One region of the Saccharopolyspora antiqui genome, then DNA from elsewhere that is predicted to be linked to it. Evidence: riboswitches for the same ligand, from Rfam matches in the RefSeq annotation. Region 1 holds a riboswitch; the other holds the start of a gene.
The links. Region 1 has a riboswitch for cobalamin ahead of ACTWQN_RS20275 (putative cobaltochelatase). Riboswitches for the same ligand answer to the same signal wherever they lie in the genome.
Positions count from the first base shown of each region.

Region 2: linked by a shared signal. The riboswitch ahead of ACTWQN_RS30520 (ABC transporter substrate-binding protein) and the one ahead of ACTWQN_RS20275 (putative cobaltochelatase) in region 1 are both predicted to bind cobalamin.

Region 1 covers NZ_JBQQBO010000012.1:159,845-163,248, reverse strand. Annotated here, with positions in the region: gene ACTWQN_RS20285 (S1 family peptidase) at 1-775, shown strand, start outside; gene ACTWQN_RS20280 (GNAT family N-acetyltransferase) at 859-1,326, shown strand; cobalamin riboswitch at 1,541-1,666, shown strand; gene ACTWQN_RS20275 (putative cobaltochelatase) at 1,723-3,404, shown strand, end outside.
Region 2 covers NZ_JBQQBO010000025.1:73,106-76,509, forward strand. Annotated here, with positions in the region: gene gltB (glutamate synthase large subunit) at 1-738, opposite strand, end outside; cobalamin riboswitch at 1,254-1,386, shown strand; gene ACTWQN_RS30520 (ABC transporter substrate-binding protein) at 1,465-2,406, shown strand; gene ACTWQN_RS30525 (FecCD family ABC transporter permease) at 2,403-3,404, shown strand, end outside.

The sequences.
Region 1 (3,404 bases):
GCGGCTGGTCGTCACCAGCGCCGTGACCGCGCTGGCCAGCGTGCACCCGGTGGCGGCCAGCGCCGAAGAACAGCCCGAAGCGCGGGTGCTCGGCGGTACGGACGTCACCACCGACGACGCGCCCTGGGTGGTGGCGCTCGTCGACGACTACGACCGCCAGATCTGCGGCGGCACCCTGGTGAGTCCGATCAAGGTCGTCACGGCCGCGCACTGCACCGTGAACCCGATCACCGGCGAGCAGCGCAGCCCGGCCGAGATCCGCGCGATCGCCGGACGCACCGACCTGCGCAGCGATCTTGGCGTGGTCGGCGAAGTGGAGCGGATCTGGGCCCACCCCGACTACCAGAACTACGTCAACGGCGACGACATCGCGGTCCTGACCCTGCGAACGCCGATGCCGCAGCGTCCGCTGGCGATGGTCGGTCCGGGCGAAACGGCGCCCTACCGGCCGGGCACGATCGGGCGGGTCTTCGGTTGGGGCCGAACGAGCGAATCGGGGCCGCCCTCGGACACGCTGCGCTCGGTCGAAATCCCGATCGCCAGTGACGAAACCTGCCATCGCGCGTACTCGAACTTCGACAGCCGCAGCATGTTCTGCGCCGGGGTCCCGGAGGGCGGCAGCGACGCCTGCGCCGGGGACTCCGGCGGTCCGATCGTCGCCGACGGCCGCCTGATCGGAGTGGTCTCCTACGGCACCGGCTGCGGTCGCCCCAACACCCCCGGCGTCTACACCCGGCTGGCCAGTTATGCCGGAGAGCTGTCGGCGCAGCGGTAGTTCGCGGCCGTCCGGAGTGGTGTTGACTACTCCTGATGCTGGTAAATGCGGGTTTCGAGACCCGACTGTGATATCAGGGAATAGTGACCCTTCAGCCACTTGCGACCGCCGTCCACCGCGCATACACCGCGGACCTGGACGCCGGTGACTTCTACCGGATGTTGCGCCTGCGCGTCGACGTGTTCGTGGTCGAGCAGAAGTGTCCCTACCCGGAGCTGGACGGTCGCGACCTGGAGGAGACCACCAGGCACTTCTGGATCGACTCAGCCGACGGCTACGTGCTGGGCTACCTGCGGTTGCTGGAGGACCCCGACGGCACCTACCGGATCGGCCGGGTCTGCACCGCCAGGGGCGCGCGCGGGCTGGGCCTGGCCCGCAAGCTGATGCGCGCCGCCGTCGCCGAGGTGCGGCACTCGCCCGTGGTGCTCGCCGCGCAGACCTACGCGGTGGACTTCTACCGCACCTTCGGCTTCGTCGAAGACGGTGAGGAATACCTGGAAGACGGCATCCCGCACATCGACATGCGCCGCGAGCCGCGTCGGCCCTCGTGACGGCTCGGATCACCGCGTCGCCGTCGCCGCCGCGGAAAATCTCGACCACTCCGGTCTCCGCTGCGCGCTGCTCTCGCAACTGATCGTCCGCACTCCGCTGGCGGCGATCGCCGTCCCGGCAACGAGATCCAGGACGGGTTCTTGGTCACGCGCTGGTTGGTGCGCTGATCGGGTTCTGCGACGATGCACGTTGATCCGAATGCAAGGGGTGCGCCAGGAAGCCGGTGGGAATCCGGCACGGTCGGCGCCACTGTGACCGGGGAGCTGCCCTCCCTCGCGAGCCACCGGGGTTGACCTGGGAAGGCCGGCGGGCAGCGGTGATCCGGGAGTCAGGACACTGCCGCCCCTCGCCCTCCGACACCGGGGCGTCCGAACCCCGAGGAAGGAACTCCAGGCATGCCAGCTACGACCACCCCGGGATTCCCCTTCTCCGCCGTCGTCGGCCACGACGATCTCCGGCTCGCGCTGCTGCTCAACGCCGTGCACCCGCGCATCGGCGGGGTACTCGTGCGGGGTGAGAAGGGCACCGCGAAGTCGACCGTGGTGCGCGCTCTGGCGGCGTTGCTGCCACCGCTGGAGGTGGTGGCGGACTGCCGATTCGGGTGCGCTCCGCGGCATCCAGACCAGCAGTGCCCGGACGGCCCGCACGAGGGCGCAGCGACGCAGCGACCCGCGCAGCTCGTCGAGCTCCCGGTGGGCGCCACCGAAGATCGCCTGATCGGCTCGCTGGATCTGGAGCGCGCGTTGACCGAAGGAGTCCGCGCCTTCCAGCCGGGCCTGCTCGCCGCCGCGCATCGCGGTGTGCTCTACGTCGACGAGGTGAACCTGCTGCACGACCACCTCGTGGACCTGCTGCTGGACGCGGCGGCGATGGGCCGCGCGCACGTCGAGCGGGACGGTGTTTCGGTGTCGCACGCGGCGTCGTTCCTGTTGGTGGGCACCATGAATCCGGAGGAGGGCGAGCTGCGGCCGCAGTTGCTCGACCGGTTCGGGCTCACCGTGCAGGTCGCGGCGTCGCGGGAGGTCGCGACCCGGACCGAGGTGGTGCGGCGACGCCTGGCCTTCGAGGCGGATCCGGCCGGGTTCGCCGCGCGGTGGGCCGAGGCCGACGCCGAGTTGGCGGCGCGGATCTCGGCCGCCAGCGGCCGGGTGGACTCGGTGGTCCTGCCCGACGCCGAGCTGCGCCGGATTTCCGCGCTGTGCGCGGCCTTCGACGTCGACGGCATGCGCGCGGACCTGGTGCTGGCGCGCACCGCCATCGCGCACGCCGCCTGGCGCGGTGCGGACGCGGTCGCCGAACCGGATGTCGAGGCGGCGGCCCGGCTCGCGCTGCCGCATCGGCGCCGCCGCGATCCGTTCGACGAGCCCGGCATGGCCGAAGACCAGCTGCAACAGGCGCTGGCCGAGGCTGCGGAGCACGCCGACGACGGTGACGACGAGCCGCCGGAAGGCCCGGACGGCGGCGGCGAACCGCCGGAAGGGCCGCCGGAGCCCTCCGGTGGCTCGGGTGGCGCGCAGGACCAGGAGCGCGGCGACGGCCGGGCGCCCGCGGAACGCCCGGCGGGCGCGCCGACGCCCGCGTTCCGGGCGCGGTTGCTGGAGGTGGCGGGGCTGGGCGAGGGTGCGCCGGGGCGCCGGTCGCGGTCCCTGGCGCGCGGCGGTCGGACGACCCGTTCATCCACTGTGGACGGAAACGGCATCCACCTGTCGGCCACCCTGGCCGCGGCGGCTCCGCAGCAGATGGCCCGCGGGCGCAGCGGCGCGGGCCTGCTGTTGCGGCGCGACGACCTGCGGTTCGCCATCCGGGAAGGGCGGGAGGGAAACCTCGTGCTGTTCGCGGTGGACGCGTCGGGGTCGATGGCCGCGCGCGAGCGGATGTCGGCGGTCAGCGGCGCGGTGTTGTCCCTGCTGCGGGATGCCTACCAGCGGCGTGACAAGGTCGGCGTGGTCACCTTCCGAGGTGACTCGGCTGAGCTCGCGCTGCCGCCAACGTCCTCTGTGGACATCGCGGTGACGCGGATGCGGCAGCTGCGCACCGGTGGTCGCACGCCGTTGGCCGACGGGTTGTTGCGGGTGCG
Region 2 (3,404 bases), on a different contig from region 1:
CGCCAGCGGCCACGACGGGAACGTGTTGGTGGAGAACCGGCTGTGCACCAACGCGATCGCGCTGACCAGCCGCTGATCGCCGAGGTCGGGGAAGAACGCGGGCAGCTGCTGGGTGGTCAACATGCCCTTGTAGACCAGGGTTCGGCTGGAAAGCGATGCGAAGTACAGCTCAATGCCCTGCTGCGCGGCCACCTTCTCGGCGCGCTTGCGGAGGCAGAACGCCAACCGGTCCAGCTCGATACCGGCCTCGCCGCCGTGCCCGGCGACCAGCAGGATCGCGAAGTGCGGCATGCACTTCAACGCGGTGGTGCCCACGCCCGCCTTCTCCGGCGCGATCGGCACATCGCGCCAGCCCAGCACGCGCAGGTTCTCCTCGGCGGCGACCCGCTCCACCAGCTCCACCGCCCGGCGCCGCTGCTCGGCGTCGGCGGGCAGGAACGCCATCCCGGCCGCGTAGCGGCTGCGTCCGGCCGCATCCGGCGTCGGCAACCCGATGCCCGCTTCGGCACGCAGCAGCTCGTCGGGCAACTGGATCAGGATGCCCGCACCGTCACCGCTGGTCGGCTCGGCACCGGCCGCACCCCGGTGCTCCAGGTTCGCCAACGCCGTCAGGGCGTCGGCGACGATGCCGTGGGAACGACGTCCGCGGATGTCGGCGACCATCGCGACACCGCAGGAATCCTGCTCCGCGGCCGGGTCGTACAACCCCTGGGCCGCCGGGACAGCAGAGAAGACCACTGCGCAGACCTCCCTCGTCATTTCTCGTGCTGGAAGCCGTCGGTCGATTTCGGCGACCTGACTTCACGACTTCTGGGCACGGGACGACGCTGGCCCGCAGGTGACTTCCGGTTACTCGACAGAAGTTTTCGGGCGCGACTGCCCGCTCGCTGCGACCGGAGTTGTTCAGGGAACTTTAACAGCCGCGATACCCAGAAGCAGCACCCTGGGAGTGATGCTGACCATCTTGTTGTAACGCACTCGCATGGGTTAGAGACGGTGGTGGGTCGGTTCTCCTCGGGTGGTCGTGCCGCGTGCGTGGCGGAATGCGGTCAGCACCGCCTGCCTGCCGCCGAAGCGCGGTTGAGCACAACGCACTTCCCTGTTCACGCGCACTCTTCACGCCGACGACCGCACGCCGCTGGACACGGTCCGCTGTCAAATTTAACCGCTGGGTCGCGGTCGGTATAGCCCTCGTGCCGCAAGACACCCCGCGGCGGCGTGGGCGGGAGATCTTCTCCTGATATCTTTCCAGCTCAGAGTACCCGCGACAGGGTGCTCGCGGGACGCCAGCGCCAAGCGAAACCGGTGCGAATCCGGTGCTGTGCCGCAACTGCGATGGCCCGGTCCGCCGGGCACGAGCCAGGTCGCCTTCGCGCGTGGCGTCGATGTCCGCCACTCCCGGTGCAGGGGTGCGGCGTCGGCCGCTCGGCCGCGCCCACCGCACCGGCCGAACGTAGGGAAGACATGACCGGGTTCCGCCGACTCGCCGCGCTGCTGCTCGCCACGCTGGCCCTGCTCGCCGGGGTGACCGCGTGCGCCACCCGCCCCCGTTCCGAATCAACAGCACCGGCCGAGGACCCGGCCTCGGCGTTCCCGGTCAAGGTCGAACTGCCCGGTCAACCTCCCGTGACACTGGCGCAACAACCGAAGCGAATCGTCTCGCTGTCCCCAACCGCCACCGAGACGCTGTACGCGATCGGCGCCGGGGACCAGGTCGTCGCGGTGGACGAGTTCTCCAACTTCCCGCCGCAGGCGCCGCGCACCGACCTCTCCGGCCTCACCGCGGACGCCGCCACCGTCGGGGCGCGCACTCCTGACCTGGTCATCGCACCGGACAACGCCGCACAGCTGGCCGATGGGCTGAAGACGGTCAACGTGCCGACGCTGCTCACCCCGTCGGCGGCGACGCTGGACGACGCGTACCGGCAGATCGAGGTGCTCGGCCAAGCCACCGGGCACACCAAGCAGGCCGCGCAACTGGTGGACCGGATGCGGTCGGACGTCGACGAGATCGTCCGCAGCACGCCCAAACCGCCGCAGCCGCTGAGCTACTACCACGAGGTCAGCCCCGACTACTACAGCGCGACCTCGCAGAGCTTCGTCGGCAACGTCTACGGGCTGTTCGGGCTGGCCAACATCGCCGATCCGGCCGGCGGGAAGTTCCCGCAGCTCTCCGGCGAGCACATCGTGCAGGCCAACCCGAACCTGATCTTCGTGGCGGACGCGAAGTGCTGCCAGGTCAACGCGGCGGCGGTGGCGGCCCGACCGGGCTGGGACACCCTCGACGCGGTGCGTCGCGGCCACATCATCGAACTCGACGACGACGTCGCCGGCCGCTGGGGACCGCGGGTGGTCGACCTGGTGCGGGCCATCGGTGCCGGGGTCGCCAAGGCGCAGCAGGGGTGACCGCCGAGCTCCGCCCGGCCCGTGCGGCGTTGAAGCAGACCAAGCTGCGCCCCCGCCACCTGCTGATCGGGGTGGCCGTGCTGCTGGTGAGCGTCCTGGTGTCGGTGCTGCTCGGGGCTGCCGAGCTCGGTTGGCAGCGGGTACTCGGGGAGATCGTCGCGCAGCTCACCGGCGGTGTCTCGCCGCTTTCCGAGCGGGAGGCGGCGATCCTGTGGCAGTTGCGGATGCCGAGGGTGGTGCTCGGTGTGCTCGTCGGCGCCGCGCTGGCCGTCTCCGGCGCGGCGTTCCAGGGGGTGTTCCGCAACCCGCTGGCCGATCCCTACCTGCTGGGGTCGGCCGCTGGCGCCGGACTGGCCGCAACCCTGGTGATCAGCGGCTCGACGCAGACCGGGGCGCCCGTGCCGGTGCAGCTCGCGGCGTTCGCCGGGGCGCTCGGCGGGGTGGGACTGACCTGGCTGGTCGGCCGCTCCGCGGGCCGGGACACCGCGACGCTGGTGCTGGCCGGGGTGGCGGTCGGCGCGTTCCTCACCGCCGGGCAGACGTTCGTCCAGCAACTGCGGGTGGAGACGCTGGAGCAGGTCTACATGTGGATCTTGGGGCGGCTGACCACCACCGGCTGGCGCGAAGTGCTGGTCCTGCTGCCGTACCTGGCGATCTCGGCGGCCGTGCTGTGGACCTGCGCGCGGCTGCTGGACCTGCTGGGCACCGGCGACGAGGAAGCCGCCGCGCTCGGCGTGCACCCGGGGCGGGTGCGGGCACTGGTGCTGATCGCCGCATCGCTGGCCACCGCGGCGGCGGTGTCGGTCGCCGGGCTGATCGGGTTCGTCGGCCTGGTGGTGCCGCACCTGGTGCGGCTGGCGGTCGGCGGCAGCTTCCGGATCATCGTGCCGCTGTCGCTGCTGTTCGGCGGCGCGTTCCTGGTCATCGCGGACATGCTGGCCCGGACCCTGCTGGCCCCGGCCGAAATCCCGATCGGCGTCATCACGGCGTTCACCGGC